4 regions of the Nonomuraea sp. NPDC052265 genome follow, and region 3 is predicted to be linked to each of the others. Evidence: riboswitches for the same ligand, from Rfam matches in the RefSeq annotation. Region 3 holds a riboswitch; each other region holds the start of a gene.
The links. A riboswitch is a leader RNA that binds a small molecule or an ion and turns the genes downstream of it on or off. The one in region 3 is predicted to bind cyclic di-AMP.
Positions count from the first base shown of each region.

Region 1: linked by a shared signal. The riboswitch ahead of ACIHAD_RS22940 (CHAP domain-containing protein) and the one ahead of ACIHAD_RS10320 (C40 family peptidase) in region 3 are both predicted to bind cyclic di-AMP.
Region 2: linked by a shared signal. The riboswitch ahead of ACIHAD_RS36245 (NlpC/P60 family protein) and the one ahead of ACIHAD_RS10320 (C40 family peptidase) in region 3 are both predicted to bind cyclic di-AMP.
Region 4: linked by a shared signal. The riboswitch ahead of ACIHAD_RS18965 (hypothetical protein) and the one ahead of ACIHAD_RS10320 (C40 family peptidase) in region 3 are both predicted to bind cyclic di-AMP.

Region 1 is NZ_JBIUBJ010000007.1:228,045-233,813, reverse strand. It holds gene ACIHAD_RS22960 (phosphoenolpyruvate hydrolase family protein) at 1-419, opposite strand, end outside; gene ACIHAD_RS22955 (Tm-1-like ATP-binding domain-containing protein) at 419-1,642, opposite strand; gene ACIHAD_RS22950 (DUF1348 family protein) at 1,986-2,444, opposite strand; gene ACIHAD_RS22945 (TetR/AcrR family transcriptional regulator) at 2,543-3,154, shown strand; gene ACIHAD_RS22940 (CHAP domain-containing protein) at 3,133-3,894, opposite strand; cyclic di-AMP (ydaO/yuaA leader) riboswitch at 3,908-4,045, opposite strand; gene ACIHAD_RS22935 (luciferase family protein) at 4,309-4,656, opposite strand; gene ACIHAD_RS22930 (glycosyl hydrolase family 18 protein) at 4,900-5,769, shown strand, end outside.
Region 2 is NZ_JBIUBJ010000017.1:48,924-54,692, forward strand. It holds gene ACIHAD_RS36235 (cytochrome P450) at 1-787, opposite strand, end outside; gene ACIHAD_RS36240 (LuxR C-terminal-related transcriptional regulator) at 973-1,185, shown strand; gene ACIHAD_RS36245 (NlpC/P60 family protein) at 1,214-2,257, opposite strand; cyclic di-AMP (ydaO/yuaA leader) riboswitch at 2,264-2,415, opposite strand; gene ACIHAD_RS36250 (amino-acid N-acetyltransferase) at 2,703-3,272, shown strand; gene ACIHAD_RS36255 (RDD family protein) at 3,358-5,028, shown strand; gene ACIHAD_RS36260 (RDD family protein) at 5,134-5,622, shown strand.
Region 3 is NZ_JBIUBJ010000003.1:182,265-188,033, forward strand. It holds gene ACIHAD_RS10310 (NYN domain-containing protein) at 1-254, shown strand, start outside; gene ACIHAD_RS10315 (NlpC/P60 family protein) at 387-1,313, shown strand; cyclic di-AMP (ydaO/yuaA leader) riboswitch at 2,216-2,378, shown strand; gene ACIHAD_RS10320 (C40 family peptidase) at 2,539-2,991, shown strand; gene ACIHAD_RS10325 (hypothetical protein) at 3,192-4,022, shown strand; gene ACIHAD_RS10330 (M48 family metallopeptidase) at 4,034-5,769, shown strand, end outside.
Region 4 is NZ_JBIUBJ010000005.1:421,174-426,942, reverse strand. It holds gene ACIHAD_RS18990 (roadblock/LC7 domain-containing protein) at 1-362, shown strand, start outside; gene ACIHAD_RS18985 (DUF4388 domain-containing protein) at 366-1,199, shown strand; gene ACIHAD_RS18980 (roadblock/LC7 domain-containing protein) at 1,232-1,603, shown strand; gene ACIHAD_RS18975 (hypothetical protein) at 1,629-2,000, shown strand; gene ACIHAD_RS18970 (alpha/beta fold hydrolase) at 2,009-2,890, opposite strand; gene ACIHAD_RS18965 (hypothetical protein) at 3,020-3,733, opposite strand; cyclic di-AMP (ydaO/yuaA leader) riboswitch at 3,911-4,045, opposite strand; gene ACIHAD_RS18960 (DUF5302 domain-containing protein) at 4,211-4,411, opposite strand; gene ACIHAD_RS18955 (MFS transporter) at 4,459-5,766, opposite strand.

The sequences.
Region 1 (5,769 bases), on a different contig from region 3:
TCGAAGCCCATGCCGGTCTCCTCCAGGTTCGCCCGGAAGACGCCGTCGATCAGGCCGACCGTCGGGAAGTTCTGGACGCCGGTGAACCCCACGCGCTTCAGCTCGTCGAGGAAGTGCGGCATCAGCCGGAACGGGTCGGTCCCGCACACCCCGGCCAGCACCGGCGTGTCCCTGACGACCGGCAGGACCTCGCCCGCCATCTCCACGACGATCGCGTTGGCGTCGCCGTACGGCATCAGGCCGGCGAGCGAGCCGCGGCCGGCCATCCGGAACCGCCCGGAGTTGTAGATGATGAGCAGATCGACCCCGCCCGCCTCGGCGGCCTTGGCGGACAACCCGGTGCCGGCGCCGCCGCCGATGATCAGCCGGCCCGCCTCCCGCTGGGCGCGCAGCCTCCGTAGTGCCTCGTCGCGACGCATCAGGCCCCCTTCTCGATCAGTTGGTGCAGCCGGTCGGCGGCCGCCACGGCGAACTCCGCGCTGTTGATGTCCTGGTCGCTCTGCACGACCTCGACGGGGCTGCCCGCGACGGCCGCGAGCACGGCGTCGAAGCAGGCCGCGTCGGCCTGCGGGTCGTGGAACGGGCCGCCCTCGACGTCGACGGCCGAGACGCCGCCGCGCGGCACGAACAGCGTGACCGGCCCGGAGGCGCGGGCCAGCCGCTCGCCGATCGCCCGGCCGATCTCGGCGTTCTCGGCGGTGGTGGTGCGCATGAGCGTCACGGTCGGGTTGTGGACCAGGAGCTGCCGTGACCTGAAGCGTTCCGGCACGGTCTCCATCGGGCCGAAGTTGACCATGTCCACCGCGCCCAGGCTGACGACCTGCGGGACGCCGGCGTTCCCCGCCGCGGTCAGGCGGTCGGGGCCGGCCGACAGGACGCCGCCGACGAGTTCGTCGGCCAGCTCGGTGGTGGTCAGGTCGAGCACCCCGGCGAAGTGGCCGCCCGCCGCCAGCGCCTCCATGGCGCGTCCGCCCGAGCCGGTGGCGTGGAAGACCAGCACCTCGTAGCCCAGGGACTCCAGCCGGGCCCGCGCGGCGTTCACGGCGGGCGTGGTGACGCCGAACATCGTGGCCGCGACCAGCGGTTTGTCCTGGCCGGACGGCTCGGCGCCGGCGTCGTACGAGGCGGCCATCGCGCTGATCGCGGCGGCGGCGTTGGCCAGGATGCGGCGGGAGATGGAGTTGACGCCCGCGACGTCGACGACGCTGTACATGAGCGTCACGTCGGTCTCCCCGACATAGGCGGACACGTCGCCGCTGACCATGGTCGACACCAGCAGTTTGGGCAGGCCGACGGGCAGCGCCCGCATGACCGCGGCGGCGATGGACGAGCCGCCGCTGCCGCCGAGCGCGAGCACGCCGCTCAGGCCGCCGCGGGCGTGCAGGTCCTTGGCGAGGGCCGTGGCTCCGGCCGCCATCGCCGCGAGCGCGGCGCCGCGGTCGCCCGCGCTCCTGAGCCGGTCGAGGTCGGTGCCCGCGGCCCGCGCGACGGCCTCGGCCGGGACGTCGGCGGCCAGCGCGGCGGCGCCCATCACCCCGGTGTCCATGAGGACGACGTCCTGCCCGGCCCGGATGATCAGGTCGCGGACGAGGGCGTACTCCTCCCCCTTGGTGTCGAGGGTGCCCAGCAGCAGAACCGCCATGTCAGACCTCCTACGATCGGCCCCTCGACCTTACCCCGGTGATCTCCGCGCGGGTGTCACCTGCCGGGGGCGGCGCCAGGTGGTACCAGCCGTCGCGGGACATGGCGGCCGGGGTGTGCCCACAGGCCAGGGCGAGGGCCATGACCTCGCGGACCGCGCCGCGCCATCGGGCGGCCGGGGCCGGGGTCCGCGCGGCGGACGGTCAGGGATCCGGCACCACAGCGAGCCGCCGGAACGTGCCGCGTAGGGCCGTCCGCCGGTGCCTTCGGCGGGTTCGACCGGTCACCGGCCATTCGACGGTCAGGTGGTCGGTCTCGTCGCCGCCGTGGACCGGGGCCGTGGGTCACCGGACGCCGAGGACGTCCACGCCGTGCTCGGACAGCGGGCGGGAGCCGAGGACGCGACGCTCGTCCTCCCTGATGGGGACGTCGTTGATGCTGGCCTCCCGCCTGCGCATCAGGCCGGACCCGTCGAACTCCCACTGCTCGTTGCCGTAGCTGCGCCACCACTGGCCGGCGGCGTCGCGGGACTCGTACTGGAAGCGGACGGCGATGCGGTCGCCGGTGAACGCCCAGAGCTCCTTGCGCAGGGCGTAGTCCAGCTCGCGGGCCCACTTGCGGCGCAGGAACGCGGCGATCTCGGCGCGGCCGGTGACGAACTCGCCGCGGTTGCGCCACACGGAGTCCTCGGTGTACGCGAGCGCGACGCGGTCGGGGTCGCGGGTGTTCCAGGCGTCCTCGGCGGCCTGGACCTTGATCCGGGCGGTCTCCTCGGTGAACGGCGGAACAGGCGGGCGTGTCATGCGATGTCCTCTCATACCGAGAGAACGGGCGTTCTCCCGAAGGTGTGCGCTAGCCTAGAGAACGAGCGTTCTCCGCCGCAAGCACCTGGAGGGGTGTCATGGATCACGAGCAGCGGCTGCTGGACGCCGCGGGCGACCTGTTCTACCGCCGCGGCGTGCAGGCGGTCGGCATGGACGAGATCCGGGCCGCGTCCGGGGTCTCGCTGAAGCGGCTCTACCAGTGCTTCCCGTCGAAGGAGGCGCTGGTCGTGGCCTATCTGCGGCGGCGCGACGAGCGCTGGACGTCCTCGCTCACCACGTACGTGGCCGACGCCGGCGACCGCATCCCGGCGGTCTTCGAGTGGCTGGAACGCTGGTTCGCCGAGGACGACTTCCGCGGCTGCGGATTCGCCAACGCCTTCGCCGAACTGGGCGCCGGTTCGGCCGCCGTCCGTACGGCGGTGCGCGAGCACAAGGAGCGCCTGCGCGCCTACCTGCGCTCGCTCGCCGAGAAGGCGGGCGCCGGGGATCCCGGCCTGCTCGCCGAGCAGTTGCTCACCCTGATCGACGGCGCCACCGTGACCGCGATGATCTCCGAGGACACGGGCGCGGCCCGCTCGGCCGCCCACGCCGCCGCCACCCTGGTCGACCGGCACACACACGAAAGAGCGCACCCCCCGCAGGGAGTGCGCTCTTCGCGAGAGGGAGATCAGGCGGCGTACGACGGGTAGCCGTAGCCGACGACCTGGGAGGTCGGGCGGACGCGCTCCTCGACCTTGCCGTTGCCGGTGTTGCCCTCGATCGTGGAGATCGTGCCGTCGCCGTTGTCCTTGACGACGAACCCGACGTGCTGGATGCCGCTCAGGCTCTTGCTGCCGCTCCAGGAGAAGAACACCACGGCTCCGGGCTTGGCCTCGGCGCCCCAGCGGCCGTTGGCGGCGAACCACTTGGCGTGGGAGACGGTGTAGGCGTCCCAGCCGACCTGCGGGCGGGCGCCGGTCTGCTCACCGACCCAGGAGACGAACATCGAGCACCAGGGGGCGTTCAGGTACATGGCCCGGTTGCCGCCGTCACGCGCGGCGGTCTCGGCGGCGCGCTGCGAGTCGGCGTACCACTTCTGGAACTTGGTGCCGCCGCCGTTGGCGTCCTCGGAGGTGCCGACCTGGGCGCGGGCGGCGGCCAGGACCTGGGCGGCGGTGACGTTCACCTTGCCCTTGGCGCTCTCGCCGGCGGCGTTCTTGTAGCCGACGGTGGCGACCTGCGGCTGGGCGACGTCCGACCGAGCGACGTTCGGCTGGGCGACGGCCACACCGGCGACCTTGGCGGTCTGGGCGGCGGTGTGGGCGGTGGCGTGGGTGGCGTCGGCGTTCACTGCCGCGTGCGTGCCGAGCACGCCGACGACGGCGGTCGCGCCGATGGCGATCTTGGCGAGGTCGAGCTTGCAGGCACGGTGAAGACGGTGCTTGGCCATGAGGGATTACTCCTTGTGCTTCCGTGCCGCTTGCCGGGTTAGCTGACGGGTTCGGGCGGGAAGCTGCCCTACGGCACCGTGGTGCCGATTCACCCCAATGGACGCATGGGTCCCCGGTTCCGCGCACAGGCGGATTCAGCGGTCTATGGTCAGGCAAAGGGCTGACGCATCGTCTTCCCGGGCCCAGGAAAGGGCCTGAAGGTATATGTGCGACGCCCGGACGCGGTGTATCCGCATCGACTCTGTACAACACGGGTCCCGCCAGGGTAATTCCCTGGCAATGACATCCCTACCTGGGACGACTCCCCGTTCGGCTGTGTACAACCAAGCTACCCGGTGAGTAATTCCCAGGCAAATGGAAGCCATTGTTTCGACGGTGCGTAGGAGAAACGCTACGCACCGCGAAGAAACGTTTCAGGCCACGTGCGCCTTTATCGCCACGCTCGTGAGGGCCAGCAACAATTCCAGATCGGGCTCGGCGTCGACCTGCACGGCGACCCAGGCGCGGTCGCGGCAGGCGTGGACCTGGTCGCACGCCCGCAGATGGGGCTCCAGGCGGCCGATGGCGGGGGCGGTGAGCCGTACGTGGATCTCGTCCCGGCCCGCCAGGCGCAGGATCTCGGTTCCGTGTACGGCGAAGGCGATCTGTCGCCCGGTGCCGCTGACGTTCAGCGACGGCCAGGACCGTAACTCCGCGACCGCGCGGACCACGTACGGCCCGCGTCGCGTGGGCGTCCGCCGCCAGGCGGAGATTCCTGCCACGCTCCAATGCTGGGCCACGACTCAGCCCGCCGTCAGCCCCCGTTCCTGAACCGTTATCCCCTCGTGAACGGGCGCGCCCCGGGTCTGACCGGCACGATTACGGACGCCTGACCGATACGTATTGACGCTCCACCAGGCAGCGGTTACCGTCGATTCATAACTTAAAGGAAACTTTCCTAATAGTTTCTCCAGAAGTCTCCCATCCCACTCCCCACACACCCCCCAAACGGATGTCGGAGCGACATGAAACACACCATCCTGAGCAAGGTCCTGGCAGGAGTGGCGGCACTGGCCCTGCCCCTGACCGCGGCCGTGGCCGCCCCACCGATCGCCTCCGCCGGCACGGTGGCCTTCGCGGCGGCCTGGGCCCCGTGGACCGCCTACACGGCGGGCACGGTCGTCACCTACAACGGCGTTGACTACGTCTGCGTCCAGGCGCACACCTCCCAGCCCGGCTGGGAGCCGCCGAACGTGGCGGCGCTGTGGAAGGTCTCCGGCGGCGGCGGCGACACCACCGCGCCGTCGGTGCCGGGCAACCTGCGCTCGACCGGCGTCACGAACACGAGCGTGGCCCTGGCCTGGGACGCCTCCACCGACAACGTGGCCGTCACCGGCTACGAGGTCTACCGCGGCGGCACCCTCGTCACCACCGTCACGGGCACCACGTACAACGACACGGGCCTGACCGCCGGCACGGCCTACAGCTACACCGTGCGCGCGCGTGACGCGGCCGGCAACCGCTCGGCCAACAGCAACCAGATCAGCGCGACCACCACGGGCGGCGGTGGCGGCGACGACAAGACCCCGCCCTCGGTGCCCGGCAACCTGCGCTCGACCGGCGTCAGCAACAACAGCGTCTCGCTGGCCTGGAACGCCTCCACCGACAACGTGGCCGTCACCGGCTACGAGGTCTACCGCGGCGGCACCCTCGTCACCACCGTCACGGGCACCTCGCACACCGACACCGGCCTCAGCGCCAACACCGCCTACAGCTACACCGTGCGCGCGCGTGACGCCGCCGGCAACCGCTCGTCCGACAGCAACCAGATCACCGCGACCACCACGGGCGGCGGCGGTGGCGGCGGCAACAAGGTGCTGGGCTACTTCGTCCAG
Region 2 (5,769 bases), on a different contig from region 3:
GCAGGTCGTGCCGCAGCAGATTCAGCACGCCGTTGGCGATGAGGTTGACGGTGGTCTCGTGCCCGGCCACGAGCAGCAGCACGCAGGTCGCCAGCAGTTCGGCCTCGGTCAGCTCCTCGACGTGCGCGAGGGCGCTCAGGAGGTCCTCGCCGGGACGGTCGCGCCGCAGGGCGATCAGGCGGCGGAAGTAGTCGCGGAACTCGTTCCTGGAACGCTCCGTTTCCGACATGAGGGCATCTGTCAGCATCGGGTCAAGTCCGCGGGCAAGGGCCTCGCTCCATCCGCGGAAGCGCTCGTGGTCCTCCGGGGGCACCCCGAGCATCTCGCTGATCACCATCACCGGCAGCGGGTGGGCGAAGCCGGAAATCAGCTCCGCCTCCTCCGGCAGCCGCGCGACCAGTCCGGCGGTGATCTCCTCGACCCGCGGCCTGAGCCGTTCCACCATGCGCGGCGTGAACGCGCGGCTGACGAGGCCACGCAACCGGGTGTGATCGGGCGGGTCCATGAGCAGGAACGACCTGCCGGGCTGACCTGCCTCTTCCGCCACGGGTGCGGACGTTCCGTGACCGAACCCCGGGTCGCGCAGCACTGCCGCGCACAGCTCGTACGTGGTCACGACGAGCAGCCCGCCGCGCGTTCTGAAGATCGGCCCGGCCGCCCGCAGCTCGCGATATCGGACGTACGGATCGCGCACAAATTGCGGATCCGAGGGATCAAAACCCAGCAGGTCGGTGGCGCTCATCGGCGGCGGGACCGGGCCGCCGAATTGATCGTTTGGACCGTTCATAGCGGGTCATGGCGTGCCGACATATGCGGAGTACGTCACATATAAGTGATCATGTCAATAGCACTGGTCAAGGGCGCCGATTGTCATGCTTGACGACCTTTCCACGATGCGTTTACCTTCACCGAGACGAGCGGCTTTGCTTCGACTGAAAGGTCCAAGTTCTGCTGTTGGGGGGAGGGCTCCCGGTGGATGTGCTCACTGAAGGCGTTGAGCTGAGCCACGCGGATTTGGCGTTACTGGCTGAGCTGGCCAGAGGAGTGACCGTCGACCGGGTCGGCAGACGGCTGGATATCAGCGGACGGACCGTGCGCCGGAGACTGCGAGGCATCTGCGACCGCATAGGCGTGGCCACGGCGATCGAGGCCGTGGCCTGGGCGGCGCGCCGCCAGCTCATCTAGCGGCGCGCGGTCCGAAGTGGTTCGCCGATCAGTCCGCGATGCGCACGCCGCCGGCGAACGGCCGCCTGTCGATCGAGGCGATCCGCACGACGTCGCCCGTCTGCGGGGCGTGGACCATCATGCCGCCGCCGATGTAGATGCCGACGTGGTGCAGGTCGCTGTAGAAGAAGACCAGGTCGCCGGGGCGGAGCTCGTCGCGGTCGACGTGCGTGCCGGCCGTCCACTGGTCGCCGGTGTAGTGGGGGAGCGAGATGCCCACGCGCTGGTAGGCGGCCATCACCAGGCCGGAGCAGTCGTAGGAGCGCGGCCCTTCCGCGCCCCACACGTACGGCTTGAGCTGCTGGGTGAGGGCCCACTTGGCGGCCTGGGCGGCCTTGCCGTCGCCGATGACCGGCAGGTTGACGCGTACGGCGCGGGTGCCGGGCCGGCCGGCCTCGCCGACGGCCCGCCGGTAGAGGTTGCTCTCGACCTTGGTGACCAGCTTGGTGATCTTCGAGCGCCTGCCCTCCAGATCGCTGACGAGCTTCTGGACCTCGGCGATGCGGGTCTTGGCGCCGGCCCTGGCCCGCTCGGCGGCCTCCATGGCCTTGGCGAGCTGGTTGACCTCCTCGCCCTGCTGCTGTTCGAGCGCGTACGTGGTCGCGGCCCGGTCGAGGAAGGTCTCGGGGTCGTCGGACTGGGCGAAGACCAGGGCCTTGTCCAGGCCGCCGGTGATGTAGGCGTTCTGGGCCAGCAACGTGGCCCTGGCGCGCTTGGCGGCCAGGTCGGACTCGCTGGTGGCCAGGATCTTCTGGGCGGCGTCGTTGGCCTTCTGCGCGGCCTTCAGCCGTTCGCGCTGCCCGTTGTACTCCTCGGTCAGCGTCTCGATCTCTTCGTGCATCTTCTCGACCTGGTCGGCCAGGTCGGAGAGCGACGGTTTCGGGTCGGCGGCGGCGGAACCGACGGGGACGGCGAACAGGATCGCGGCGACGGCGGCGCCGATGACGCCGAGGCGCCGTGAGCGCCCGGCCTGTTCCCGGGGGCGGGCGTGCCTGCCTCCCGACTTCCCTCCGCGGTCGAGCGTCCGCTTCACCAACCAAGCTCCTCTCATCGACGCCGGCCGGGTTAGCTGACGGGTTCGGGCCGGAGCAGCCCTACCGAGATGATCGGATTCACCCCGAGTGGTGGCGCGAGGTGCTCGCCACCGGTGGTTCCCCGGCTTCCCTCGCGGGAATTGGGCGTGTCTTTCCGCGCGCATTACGCGGAGAACATCGTCGCTGGACACTAATGCACTCCGGGTTCACGCTCAACCGGAACTGCCGAGTCTGTAGAGGTTTCACAACTGAAGGGTCACAAGGTGATCTCGTGGGTAGCCGTACGGAAGCGGGCTTCTGCACCTTTTGTCCAGCATTTGGGGGGCTGAGGGCTGGAGGAAGGCTCCAAGTCAGTGCGTGTTCATCTGACCACGGCATGTGATGAGATGCCCGAGACGTGGGATTTAGGGCTGAGCCGTAATGAGATCTGTACCCTGGAGAGCCATGGAGCAGGTGGCCGAAGTGGCAGTCCCCGAGACCGCGGTCGTGGTCAGGCGTGCCCGCACGCCCGACGTGCGCGCGATCAGGCGTCTCGTGGACACCTACGCGGGCGCGGGGCCGCGGCTCCTGGAGAAGGCCACGGTCACGCTGTACGAGGACGTCCAGGAGTTCTGGGTGGCCGAGCGGAGCGGGGAGGTCGTCGGCTGCGGCGCGCTCCACGTGCTCTGGGAGGACCTCGCCGAGGTCCGTACGGTGGCGGTCGATCCCGCGTGCCGGGGAACGGGGGTCGGGCATCGGATCGTCTCGGCACTCGTCCGGCAGGCGAAGGATCTGGGGCTGCGGCGTGTATTCTGTCTGACTTTTGAGGTCGACTTCTTCGCGAGGCACGGTTTCCGCCCCATCCAGGGCACACCGGTCTCACCCGAGGTCTACGCCGAGTTGCTGGCCTCGTACGACGAGGGTGTGGCGGAGTTCCTTGATCTGGAGCACGTCAAACCGAACACCCTTGGCAACACCCGCATGCTGCTGCATCTGACATCGGGTGACGCGGACCTTGACCACTTGGAAAGGTGATTGTTGATACCTATGTCGATACGTTGGGCAGCACAGGCATGTGTCCTGACACGTGCCACATGCGCACTCGAAGCGAGGTGACACGGTGAGCACCGGACAGCCGCCGTATCCACAGGACGAATCCGGCGAGAACCCCGAGTACGGGCAGCACCAGGGCCGTCGCCCCGGTGAACCCGACCCGGACGTGACTGTGGTCGGCTACCGGGCGGACGACGCCTACGGCCAGCCCCCATATGGCCAGCAGCAGCAACAGGGCTATGGCCAGCAACCCCAATATGGTCAGCAACCGCAGCAGTACGGTCAGCAGCAGGGCTCCGGCCAGCAGCCCCAGTACGGCCAGCAGCAGGGATATGGCCAGCAGCAGGGCTACGGCCAGCAGCAGGGCTACGGCCAGCAGCCGCAGTCCTCGGGCCAGCAGTACACCCAGCCCGGCTACGGCCAGGAGGCCCAGTACGGCCAGCAGGCCGCCACGGGCCAGCAGGGCTACGGCCAGCAGCCGCAGTCCTCCGGCCAGCAGTCCTCCGCCCAGCAGGGCTACGGACAGCAGGGCTACGGCCAGGAAGCGCAGTACGGTCAGCAGGGCTACGGCCAGCAGCCCGCCTCGGGCCAGCAGGGTTACGGCCAGCAGCCGCAGTCCTCGGGCCAGCAGTACGCCCAGCCCGGTTACGGTCAGGAGGCCCAGCCCGGCTACGGCCAGGAGGCCCAGTACGGTCAGCAGGCCGCCTCGGGGCAGCAGGGCTACGGCCAGCAGCCCCAGTACGGCCAGCAGCCCCAGTCGCTGCCCGACTACAGCCAGCAGTCGCAACCCGACTACGGTCAGCAGTCGCAACCCGGCTACGGCCAGCAGCAGGGCTACGGCCAGGAGGCCCAGTACGGTCAGCAGGCCGCCTCGGGCCAGCAGGGTTACGGCCAGCAGCCGCAGTCATCGGGCCAGCAGTACGCCCAGCCCGGTTACGGCCAGGAGGCCCAGCCCGGCTACGGCCAGGAGGCCCAGCCCGGCTACGGCCAGGAAGCCCAGTACGGTCAGCAGGCCGCAGCGGGGCAGCAGGGCTACGGCCAGCAGCCCCAGTACGGTCAGCAGCCGGGCTACGGCCAGCAGCAGTACGGCGACCAGCAGGGTTACGGCCAGCAGCAGTACGGCGACCAGCAGCAGTACGGCCAGGCATACGGCCAGCAGCAGCAGTCGCAGCCCTACGGCCAGCCCGGCTACGGCCAGCCCTACGGTCAGCCCGTCGGCGTGCAGCCCCCGGGCGCTCCGGCCCCCCTGGCGGAGTGGTGGCAGCGTCTGGTCGCGAGGATCATCGACGGCGTCATCCTCGGGATCGTGAACTTCGTGATCGGCCTGATCCTGGGCCTGTTCGCGATCGGTTACGACTCGGCGACCGGCTCGACCTCCGGCTTCCTGTCGGGCTTCGTCATCGCCATCCTGTCGACGATCGTCACGACCGCCATCTGGGTGGTCTACGAGTTCTTCATGACCAAGGCCAACGGCCAGACGGTCGGCAAGCTGGTCATGGGGATCAAGGTCGTCCCGGTGGGCCAGGCCATGCCTCCGGGCGGGCTCGCGACCGACATGGCGATCAAGCGCGCCGGCGTCACCTGGGGTGGCTACATCCTCAGCATCATCCCGATCCTGGGTGCGCTGCTCGGCTGGGTGTGCGTCGCGGTCAACGGCGCCTCGCAGCTGTGGGACAAGCCGCTGCAGCAGACGTTCGCGGACAAGTTCGCGGGCACGGTGGTCGTGAAGATCAAGTAATCCCGCGTCAGCGTAAAACAGGGGCCGGCTTCCCGCCGGCCTCTGTTTTGTGTGTGCGGGGCGTACCAAAATGGGGGTACGACCGCCGACCGCGTGAGGTGGGATATGGCCGGGACACCGTCGCGGGCGGGCACCGTGCCCGCGGAATGGTGGGAACGCCTCGCCGCCCGCTTCATTGAGGCGCTGGTCTTCGGGGTCTTCTATTACATTCTGTTCATCGCGCTGTGGGGCATCTTCCGAACTGTCGGGATGTTGGAGGCGTTCGGCGGGCGGCTCCCGGGGCTCTTCGCGTGGTTCCTGGCCGGCCTGTGTTATACGGCCTATGACTGGCGGGCCCATTGCCTGCGCCGGCGGACCTTCGGTCAGGCGATCATGAGGATTCGCCTGGCGCCGGACGACCTGCCGCGCCGGGCCCTGCTGAAACGGGCTCTGGTCTATCCCGGGCCTGTCATGCTGATGGGCATTCCGGTGGTCAATCTGCTGGCCGGAATGCTGCTGTTCGGCGTCGGTCTGCTCATCCTGATCGACAAGCCGTTGGAGCGCGGGCCGCATGACAGGCTGGCCGGAACGCGGGTGGTAAAAGATCTTCGTTGAGGCATCCGCACCTGGGAAGATGCCTTTTCGCAAAATTTTCCCTTGATCCGGTAAGGAGCCTGGAGAGACTGGCATTAGGCTATGGGGCGTCCGGGTTGCCGGATGTCGGTGCCCCTGCTCCCTGAGGGCGACTGTGTGTGGCTATGG
Region 3 (5,769 bases):
AGGTCACGGTGGTCTTCGACGGCGCCGAGCTCAACGCGCCCGTGCAGGTGGTGGCGCCGCGCGGGGTGCGGGTGCTGTTCAGCGCGCCGGGGGAGATCGCCGACGACCTCATCCGCCAGCTCGTCCGCGCCGAGCCGCCCGGCCGGGCCATCGCCGTCGTCTCCTCCGACCGCGAGGTGGCCGAGTCCGTACGCCGGATGGGTGCCAGACCGGTTCCGTCGGCTTTGCTGCTGCGCCGGTTGGGCCGTGCATAAGTTACGAATTAGCACTTTTGGCAAGACCCCGCCCGCCACTTCTGTACTATTTCGCCCCAGGTGTAATCCCTGGGAGGCGACGCTGTGAGGTTTGGCCGGGTGACGGTGGCCGCGGGTCTCGCGATCGGACTGATGACGGTCCCGATGGGTGCGGCGCTCGCTGATCCCAAGCCCACTCTCAAGCAGGCCAAGGCCAAGCTGGAGAAGCTCAACGACAAGGCCGACAAGGTCGTCGACCGGTACAACACGGCGACCGAGGAGTACAAGAAGGCCAAGAGCGCCTACACCAGGCTGAACGACCGCTACAAGCAGAAGCTGCAGACGGTCGCCGACCTGCGGGCCGAGATCATCAGGGTGGCGGTGGACTCGTACAAGATGGGCGGGGACGTCGCGTCGCTGCCCGGCATGGTCGGCGCCGACGCCCCCGAGAACCTGCTGGCCGGGCTGGCCATGGCAGGGCAGCTCTCGCGCGAGCGGCTGGAGAAGCTGGCCGCCTTCGACCGCGAGAACAAGGGGCTCAAGGCCGAGCGCGACAACGCCGAGGCCGCCCTCGCGGACGCCGACAAGGAGCGGGACGCCGTCCAGAAGGAGCGCGCCGAGGTCCTGAAGCTGGTCGGCCAGCAGAAGAAGCTCCTGGACAAGCTGGGGGCGTACAACCCGGGCAACCCCAACAGCACCGGCATCAAGTACACCGGGCCCGCCTCGGGCAGCGCGGCCGCCGTCCTGCGCTTCGCCTTCGCCCAGGTCGGCAAGCCGTACATCTACGGCGGCACGGGCCCACGTGGCTACGACTGCTCAGGACTGACCCAGGCCGCCTGGCGTGCGGCCGGCGTCTCGTTGCCGCGTACGACGTGGCAGCAGTGGGCCTGGGGCGCCGGCCGCAAGGTGGACATCAAGAACCTCCAGCCGGGGGACCTGATCTTCAGCGAGGGGCTCGGGCACGTCAGCATCTACGCGGGCGGGGGCAAGATCGTGCATGCGCCGCAGACGGGCGACGTCGTCAAGGTCGTCCGCCTCGCCGACTACGGCCGCTCCCTCGTCGGCGCCATCCGCCCCTGACGCCCCTCCCCACCCTTGTGAATCCCGCCCCACTACCAACCCCAGTGGGGCGGCCCCAGCAGGATGGCCAGTGCGACGGCCGCAGTAGGACGGTCCCCACCTCCGGCCCAAGTCGAGCACCCCGAGGCACGTCCAGGCTCCCGTTCCAGCACCCGGCCCACCGTCCGCCCTCCTGGCCGTCAGGGTGGAAATGAGAGCCACAACGGGCCGTACGGGTGTCCTCAGCGCGTCCCCTGCCGTCCGGCCGCACGGGAGCCACTCCCCATAGCGGCCCACTCCCATGCCGCCCTGTCCCGGGCCGCCTGGCCTCGCCTCCACTCTCCCCGCCGCCCAGGCCCGAGCCTCAGACCGGCTGTCCACAGCCTCGCGCCTCTCCGCCATCACCCGTGTCGAGGACCCGCCGTCGCCTCCCAGCCCGCTCCGTCCGCGTCCTCGGCCACGGGGGTCGGAGCGCCTTGTACGCCGCCCCAAGCGGCCGACCTTGTTCCTCTCGCGTGGGAGCCATGTCGAGCCCGGCTGCTTTCGGGAGCGGGGGCGGCATGTCCGGAAGTCGGTCGTCCGCAGTCGCTGTCCGGTCGTGTTCGGGCGTTGTCAGGGTGGGGGGATGAAGGGGACGAAAGGGGTGAAAGGGTCCTGACAACCGGGTGTGGCGGGAAGTGTGAGAAGGGTCACATTCAGGTAACGACGCCCTCCGCTCCAGCAGGGGTTTCGCTCCTTACTTCCACCTTTATCTGATCTTTACAACCTGACTCCCCTTTTGCCAAATCTTGACCCTTCGGCGTAGTTTCTGGCGTCGCGGTCAGCAAGCCATGCGAGCCGCGACCCGACATCGGAACCCCCGATGTGGACAAGATAAAAATCCGTCGGTCGCCGCCGATATCCCCATTGAGACACATCGATCGGGTGGCGACCTGCCGAGTCCGTGCAGCCAGGAGGCACGGAGCCGGGGACCCAAAGATCCCGTCATCCCCCGGGATCAGGGGTGAATCAGCGCTTAGCGCGCTGTAGGGCGACTTCCAGGCCCGAATCCGTCAGCTAACCCGGTAGGCGTTCGTGGAAGACACAAGGAGAAATCCTGTCTACCTCTCTGCACAACCCCCGTCTGTCCCGTCTTGCCCTGAGGGGCGTCGCACTCACGATGACCGTGACGGCCGGAGGTGCGGTCCTCCATGCCGTGCCGGCCGGGGCGCAGACGGTTAGCGAATCGGCCGTCAGGCTCACCGCGGTGTCCAGCACCGCCAAGGCGGCCACTGCCAAGTCGGCCAAGTCGGCGAAGAGCGCCAGGTCGGCGAAGGCGGCGAGAGCCGCTCGGCAGACGTCGAAGGCCCGCAGGGCCGTCGTCGTCGCCAAGCACCAGATCGGCGACCCGTACCGGTACGGGGCCACGGGTCCTGGTTCGTTCGACTGCTCCGGACTCGTCCAGTACGCCTGGAAGAAGGCCGGGGTGCGACTCCCGCGCGTGGCGAGCAGCCAGTTCGCCCGCATCAGGCACAAGGTCTCCTGGCGCCATCTCAAGCCGGGCGACCTGGTGTTCTTCAACGGGCTGGGCCACGTCGGCATGTACGTCGGCCACGGCAAGATGATCCATTCGCCGAGGACCGGCGAACGGGTGCGCATCGACAAACTGGGCGGATGGCGGAAGTCGTCGTTCGTCGGCGCGGTGCGTCCCGGCGCGTGACAACAGGCCCCGCCCGGACCCTCCCCGGTCCGGGCCGGGGCCTGTCGCATGTCCGGCCTCGGGAACATGTCCGCCTCGGGAACATGTCCGGCGTCGGGAACATGTCCGGCGTCATGAACAGGTCCGGCCTTGTGAAGGCGGCGCATGCCCGGCCCTGGTGAAGGGGTCGTGAGGGCCTCCGGGCCGACTAGCATCGGGCCGTGTCCTCGCAGGTGCGTCCGTTCCTCCGCGGTCCGCGTCTGCTCCTGCCCGTCCTGCTGCTGGCGGCGGTTCTCGTGGTCGCCGACGCGCCGCCCGACACCGTCCTGCCCGCCGGGGCGCGGGGGTCGTGGGGCGACGGCGGTCAGGTGGCCCGCGGCGGACGGTCCGTGGTCGTGGGGCATCGCGCCGAGCCCGGCGTGCTCGCCGATCTCGCCCGCCGCGCCGACCTCGCCGGACGGCGGGTGTCCGAGGTGCTCGGCCGGCCGGTACGCGCGGTGGTCGTCGTACCGGACACCGACGCCGAGGCGGCCACGCTGGCGGGCACGGGCCCGCTGGACGGGCTGGCCGCGGTGGCCGACGGCGCCAGGGTGATCGTCGTGCCCGGCTCCTTCGCGCGGCTCACCCCCACCGGACGTGACGTCGTCCTCACCCATGAACTCACCCACGTCGCCGCGGGCACCGACCGGCTGCCCGTCTGGCTCTACGAGGGATTCGCCGACTACGTGGCCTACCGCGACGCCGGGCTCCCCATCAGGACGGCCGCCGCCGAGCTCGCCGCCGAAGTACGGGCCGGCAGGCTGCCGAGCGAGTTGCCCGGACCTGCGGCTTTCGCCCCTACGGCCGCCGATCCCGGACGGCTCGCGCGGGCGTACCAGGAGGCCTGGATGGCGTGTCGCTTCCTCGCAGACCGGTTCGGTGACGGGACCCTGGTACGGCTCTACCGTGATGCCCGCGTGGCCGGCGTCGATCAGGCGCTCGCCTCCGTGGGGCTCACCGCCGAGACACTGGCGGCACGGTGGCGCGAGTACGTACGAGAGCAGCTCGCGTGAAGGGGAGGCAGATGAGCGAGCGGAACGACCCGCCCCGGGAGGGGGACGAGCCCGCAGGAGCGGTCGCCAGAGGGGCCGACGAGCCCGGCACGGCGGTCGAGACCGGGCACGGTGGGGGTGTGGCCATCAGGGGCGGCGAAGGCAGGCGCCCCGGCGACGACGGCCCCCCGCCCCCCTCCGGCAACGACGAACCTCCCGGCGCCGGGTCCTCCGGCGCCGGGTCCTCCAGCACTGGACCCTCCGGCGCCGGGCCGGAAGGGACCGTCGAGCCCCCCGAACACTCGGGGCACCCCGACGACCCGGACGACCCGGACGCCCCCGACGCCCGTCCGGACGTCCGCCCCGACGCGGACGCCGACCCCGACACCGAGGACCCCCGCCACCCCCATCCCTCCACCCCCGACGACCGCCCCCACGCCAAGCACGCCGGCCCCCCGGCCGACGACGCCCAGCGCCCGAAGAGGGCCACCAAAGGCGCGGACGGCCAGGCGAAGAATGCCGAGGAGCCATCCACAATCACGAACGACCCCGCCGAGATCACGAACGACCCCGCCGAGAGCACGAACGGCCTCCCCGAGATCAGGGACGTCCCCAGGAAGGGCGGCAAAGGCCGCGGTAAGGGCAAGGCCGGTAAAGGCGGCAAGGGCGAGAAGCGCGGACAGGGCCAAGCAGACGGCGCCGCCGCCCATTCCGACAACGCCGACCCCCATCCCGGAACCGGCAACCTGGTAGGAACGGCGGAGCACCTCATCGCACGAGAACGGCAACGCGCCGAGTCCCGCTCCAGGCGCGCCGCCGGGGCCGCCCTGGCCCTGGTCGGGGGCGTGATCCTGGCCGTGGCCGCGTTCACCACCCCCTGGCGGGTCCTGGCCGCCGCCGCGCCGGCCGTCACCCCCGACCCCGCCCGCGACTTCAGCGCCGCCCAGATCGCCAGGGCGCAGGCGTTCGACGCGGCCACCACCCTGCCCGGCTACATCTCGCTCGGCATCACGGTCCTGTTCGCCGGGCTGCTGGTCCTGACGCCGTTCGCGGCGAAGGTGCTGGGGGTGCTCAGGGGCCCGTGGTGGGTGCGGGTGGTGCTCGGCGTGGTGGTGCTCACCGCGATCACCGAGGCGCTGCGGTGGCCGCTCGGCATGTGGTTCGAGACGATCCTGCGCGACTACGGCCTGTCCACCCAGGACTGGGCGGGCTGGACCGCCGACCGGCTCAAGAACACCGGCATCAGCGTGCTGCTGCTGGCCGTCATGCTGCTCGCCCTGGTGGCGCTGGCGCGCAAGGTGCGCCAGTGGTGGATCCCGGCCGCCGTGGGCGCGTTCGCGCTCACCCTGGGCGTGTCGTACGTCTACCCGGTGGTGTTCGAGCCGCTGTTCAACGACTTCACCTCCATGCCGCAGGGCTCGTTGCGGTCGGAGCTGCTGGCCATGGCCGAGCGGGACGGCGTCCCGGTCAAGGACGTGCTGGTCGCCGACGCCTCGCGGCGCACCACGGCGCTCAACGCGTACGTGTCGGGCTTCGGGGCCACGCGCCGGATCGTCGTCTACGACACGCTGCTCAAGGCCCCGGAGTCGGAGGTCGAGCTGGTGGTCGCGCACGAGCTGGGTCACGCCAAGCACGCCGACGTGCTCGACGGCACGCTGCTCGGCGGCCTGCTGGCCGGGTTCGGGGCGATCGGCCTGTTCCTGCTGGTCGGCCCGCTGCGGCGGCGTACGGGGATCGCCTCGGTCGCCGACCCGCGCGCGGTCGGCGT
Region 4 (5,769 bases), on a different contig from region 3:
ACACGTGCCTGGCGGAGGTCATGTCGATACCGGGCGCGCTCGACGCCATGCTGGTCGACGGCACCAGCGGCATGGCGGTCGCCTTCAGCAGCGCGTCCGGCGTGGACGCCGACAGGTCCGCCGCCGCGCTGACCGAGGCGCTGCGCGCCACCACCGACGGGCTGACCCGGACGTGTCCCGGCGAGATCGTGCGCATCGACGACATGCTCGTCACCACCGACCGGGGGCACCACCTGCTCCGGCTGCTGGAGACGGTCTTCGAGGGTCCGCTGGTCATCTACGTCCGCCTCGACCTGGAACGGTCGAACCTGGCCCTGGCCCGCTACCGCCTGCGGGCCATCTCCGACCTGCTGACCACCTGAGCCATGGCCGCGCTCGACTCACTCCTGTCCGGACTCGCCCGCGAACGCGCGACGGGGGCGCTCCGCCTGGGCCGGAACGGCACGATCTACCTGTCGAAGGGGCGCGTGACGTACATGGAGTGCGCCCAGACGCCCGGCGTCGAGCGGCTGTTCGCGGCCAGGGGGCGGATGTCGGAGTCGGCCCTGCGCGCCCTCCAGGCGGACGGCGGCCGGACCCGGCTGCTCCAGCAGGGCCCGGTCACCCTGGCCGAGCTCCAGTACGCCGTGCTCGGCGTGGTCCAGGACGCCGCCTTCTTCCTGCTGCCGGTGACCGGCGTGCGGCCGAAGTTCCGGCCCGGGGAGGAGCACTGGCTGGGGGGGCAGTGGTTCTTCGACGTCCCGGAGCTGGTGCGCGAGTGCGCCCGCCGCCGCGAGCAGCTCGCCGGCATCTGGCCCTCGTCCGACGTGGACACCCAGCCCGTACGGCCGATCCCGCGCCTTCCCGGGCACGGGGTGGCGCTCAGCCAGGTGCAGTGGGAGGTCGTCGTACGGGCCGACCAGAAGGCCACCCCGCTGGAGCTGGCCCGGCACCTGGGCCGGTCGGGCTACTCGGTGCTGCTGGCCGTCAGGAGGCTGGCCGCCGCCGGCCTCCTCGTCCCGCCGGACCCGGTGCGGCCCGCGCAGCCCCAACGCCGCCCCGACGACGGGGAGGCGCTGCCCAAACGGGTGCCGAGCCCCGTGACGGTCTCCGCCGGCGACGGCGCGGCCGGACCGGTCGCCGGACCGGTGCCGACGGGCGACCCGACCGATCTGAGGCTGCTGCGGCGGCTGAAGAAGGCGCTGGAGGAGATGCCGTGAGGTTCCCCTCACGACGCAGGAGGAGGCCACCCGTGGAGCTACGGCAAGAGGTCCTGGCGGAGATGGAGCTCCTGCGCGGGCGCACGCCGGACGTCACCGGCAGCGTCGCCTGCACCGTGGACGGCCTGCGCATCGCCTGCGACCCCGAAGGAGAGACCGGCGAGCAGGCGGCGGCGCTGTCGGCCGCGCTGCTCGCGATGAGCAGCCGGATGCTGACCATGGCGGGCCGCGGGACGTTCGAGGAGACCCTCGTGTCCGGCACCGCCGGGTTCGTGGCCTTCTACGCCGCGGGCCCCACGATCGTCCTCACGGTCCTGGCGGGACCCGGCGCCAACGTCGGGCTCCTCCGGCTGGAGGGCAGGAAGACGGCGGCCTCCGTGGCCGCCGTGGCACGCAAGCACTGACCATCCCACCGAAGCGGAGGAAAGCATGGCAGGCATGGACGTCTCCCTCAAGGAGATGATGAGCATCGACGGCACGATCGGAGCGGCGATCGTCGACCACGGCAGCGGCATGGCGCTCGGCACGCTCGGCGGCTCGAAGGAGCTGGACCTTCAGGTCGCGGCGGCGGGCAACACCGAGGTCATCAAGGCCAAACTGCGCACGATGGACTCGCTGGGCCTCAAGGACGGCATCGAGGACATCCTCATCACGCTGACCGCCCAGTACCACATCATCCGCCCGCTCACGGGCCGCAGCGGCAAGGGCCTGTTCCTCTACCTCGCCCTCGACCGCAACCGGGCCAATCTGGCCCTGGCCCGGCACATGCTCAAGGTCATCGAGGAGAAGCTGGAGCTCTGAGCGCCGCCTCACGGTTCCGTGGCGACCTCCGGCCGTACGGGCGCCGCGGAGCCGGTGTGGCCGGTGATCTCGGCGATGATCGCGGGCCAGAGGGGGCGGGGCAGGTCGTGGCCCATGCCGGGGTAGGTGACCAGGCGGGCGCCCGGGATGGCGGCCGCGGTGGCCCGGCCGCCGGCGGGCGGCACGAGCTGGTCGTCCTCGCCGTGGATGACCAGCGCGGGCACCTTCAGCCCGGCCAGCGCCGCCGTACGGTCGCCGGAGCCCATGATGGCGGCGAGCTGGCGGGCCGTGCCGGCCGGGTCGTGGCAGCGGTCGAAGGCGAGCCCGGCCAGCCGGGCGACGCGTTCGCGGTCCAGCTCGTAGCCGGGCGACCCGATGACGGCCCAGGTCGCCAGGGCGCCGGCGACGACCGTCTCGCGGTCGGTCGCGGGCTTGGCCAACAGCACCGCGGCGGCCGCCTCGGTCGGCGGGGCCGCCTGGGGGCCGGGCGTGGACATGATCGAGGTCAGGCTCAGCACGCGCGCGGGATGCCGGAGGGCCAGCGCCTGGGCGATCATCCCGCCCATCGAGGCGCCGACGACGTGCGCGGCGGGCAGGCCCAGGACGTCCATGAGCCCGGCGCTGTCGTCGGCCAGGTCGTCCAGCACGTACGGCGAGGGCGCTCCCCATGGGGGGACGCCCTCGTCGTGGAGGTGCGTGGACAGGCCCGCGTCGCGGTTGTCGAACCTGACGACGTGGTGGCCCTGATCGGCCAGGAGTTCGCAGAACTCGTCGTCCCAGTGGATGAGCTGGGCGCCGAGTCCCATGATGAGCAGCAGGGGCCTGCCCGCGGGTGAGCCGAAGCTCTCGTAGGCGATCTCGATGCCGTTGGCGGCTGCGCGCTGGATCACAGCGACCAGAATGTCATTCTGGTCGCCCGGCGTAAAGGCCGGTATGTCCGCGGGTCCGCAGTCGATCCACGGGTCAGCGTTGATCCGCGGATCCGTCGTTGATCCGCGGATCCGTCGTCGATGCGCGGATCAGTCGTTGAGGAGCTTGCGCAGGCGCTCGCTGCCGAGCACCGCGCCGCCGCCGGCCAGCACCAGCACGCCGGCCATGACGGTGCCGCCCATCGCGACGGTCTTCCCGACGCCACCCTGACCGCCGGCGGAACCGGTCGCGTCGTCGGCGGGCTTGTCGGCCAGGACCGTGGGGGGCTCGGCCGGGTTGGCGTCGTACCTGCCCCACGCGCCGCTGGAGAAGGCCACGGGGTAGTTCTTCTTGCCCTTGCCGTCGCCCCACTTGGTGATGACGTAGTCGATCTTGATGTGGCCCTCGCCGCCGTTGCCGTCCACGCCGAGGGTGTCGGGGTTGAAGGTGCCGCCGGTCAGCTCGGCGAAGGTCTTGGCGTCGAGGTCCAGCATGACGCCGCGGCTGGAGGGCTCGCCGGGGCCGCGGTCGCCCACGAAGAACGGCATCTTCTTGCCGTTGTACGTCACGTAGCCCTCGGTCATGAGGGGCCAGCTGGGGCTGGCGGCCAGGCCCTTCTGCATGGGCTTGCCGCTGGCGGGGAGACCGGTGTCGCCGGCGCGGCCGGAGGAGTCGTCCCAGAAGTAGGAGGCCTTGGTGGAACCCTTGAGCAGGATCTTCTGGTCGTCGCCGGTGTCGGCGTGGGCGCCGGTGGCGGAAATCGTCAGCGCGCCCACGGCGGACACGGACAACAGGGCGAGAGAGCGCAGGCCAAATCGAGACATGAAGCAGTGAAGTCCTTCGCGAGGGGACAGGGGGAACGCGCGTGACTACGGTGCGTAACCGGGCAGAGCGCCGAAAAGGTGGTTACGCGGCGCGTGGGGGAAAGTCAGGGAAGAGACCGCTCAGTAGGCGGTCGTCACTACACTGTCCGGGGGTACGACGAGCTGGTACATGCGGTGAAGTCCTCTCCATCTCGCCTACCGGGTTAGCTGACGGGTTCGGGCGTGGAGATGCCCTACCGGCACATGGCCGGATTCACCCCAATGAGATGGTTCCCCGGTTCCCGACAAGTCGGGATTCGGCGCCAGCTGTCGCCCCTCTCCTGGTAGGGACTACGCCACCAGCTGGTAATTGGTTAAGACGGTACCCAGAGATTCGGACAAATACAAACGAATCGTCATGAACCGGGTAAAGATCTACCTATCGAGGTAAAGAGAAAGGGGGTACGGCATGCCGTACCCCCAGTTAAATCGGGCCTTTCAGCCGCCGCTCTTGCGCCTGAAGGATCTTTTACTCCCGGCCGGACCGTGCGCCCCGTGGATCTTCGACGGGTCCACGCCCCTGCCACCCGCGGCCGAGTCGGCCTGCTGATCACGCTTGCGTTCCAACGCCTCGCGGAACTTGCGCTTCATCTCGTCCTCGGGAGTCTCGCTGACTTCCGGCTCCGGTGTTTCCGCCATGAGGACCTCCTGGTATTGGGGACATCCACAGCTTCGCATGACGCCGCTTACGACGCGAAACCGGCCTCCACTCTGCTTTCCTGTGCCGGCGGCCGCTCCAGCCGCCTGCCGGGCATCATGACCAGCGCGACCAGGGCGATCACCGCGCCCGCCACGCCGAGCGACGGGATCACCAGGGCCGCCGCCGAGGCGTGCGCGGCCGCGAGTCCGTGCACGGGCGCGTCCGTGGTGATGACCGACGTGTACGCCGTGCCGGCCAGGGCCAGCGCCACCGAGCCGCCGATCTGCCGGAAGAAGGTGAGGTTGGCCGAGGCGGTGCCGATGTACCGCGGCTCGACGGCCTGCCGCACGGCCACGGTCAGTCCCGACAACATCGGCCCCATGCCGAGCCCGAGGAGCACCATCCACCCGGCCAGCCACAGGCCGTCGGTGTGCGGGGTCAGGTTCAGGCAGAGCAGGCTGCCGGCCGCCAGCAGGAACGGCGCCCCGACCAGCCACGGCTTGTACGTGCGCGTCCTGGACATCAGCGTCCCCATGAGCGCGCTGCCCGCCACCATGGCCAGCGTCATCGGGTAGATCCGCAGCCCGGACTCGGTGGCGCTGACGCCCAGCGCCTGCTGGAAGTAGCGCGGCAGGAACACCACGCCGGCGTACATGCAGAAGGCCGTGACGAACGAGGTCGCGTTGACCAGCGTGTACGTGCGGTCCCGGAACAGGTGCATCGGCATGATGGGGCTCGCCGCCCGCAGCTCGACCAGCACGAACGCGACCAGCAGGACCAGGGCCAGCAGGATCGGCCCGGCCACGGGCAGGGAGGTCCAGGAGTTGCCGTCCACGCCCTTCTCGGTCAGGCCGAGCAGCAGCGCGCTGATGGCCACGGTGAACACCGCGATGCCCGGGTAGTCCGGCCGGCCCCCGCCGCCGGTGCCCGGACGGAACGGCAGCCGCAGCACCACGATCGCGATCAGCACGATCCCGAGCGGCACGTTCACGTAGAAGGCCCACCGCCAGCTCGCGTGGTCGGTGAACAACCCGCCCAGGAACGGCCCGGCCAGGTACGTCAACGCCATCACGCCACCGAGCGCGCCCTGCACCCGGGCGCCGTTCCGGCCGGGCGGGAACATCTCCATCACCAGGGCCAGCGAGAGCGGCAGCAGCGCGCCCGCGCCCAGCCCCTGCACGGCCCGGAACGCGATGAGCTGGGTCATGTCCTGGGCCAGGCCGCACAGCGCCGATCCGGCGACGAACACCGACATCCCGACGAGCAGCAGCGGCTTCCTGCCGTGCTGGTCGGAGAGCCGGCCGTACAGCGGCACGGTGAGGTCCCTCGGCCTTCGCCAGGTCCGCTCCGGCATCGC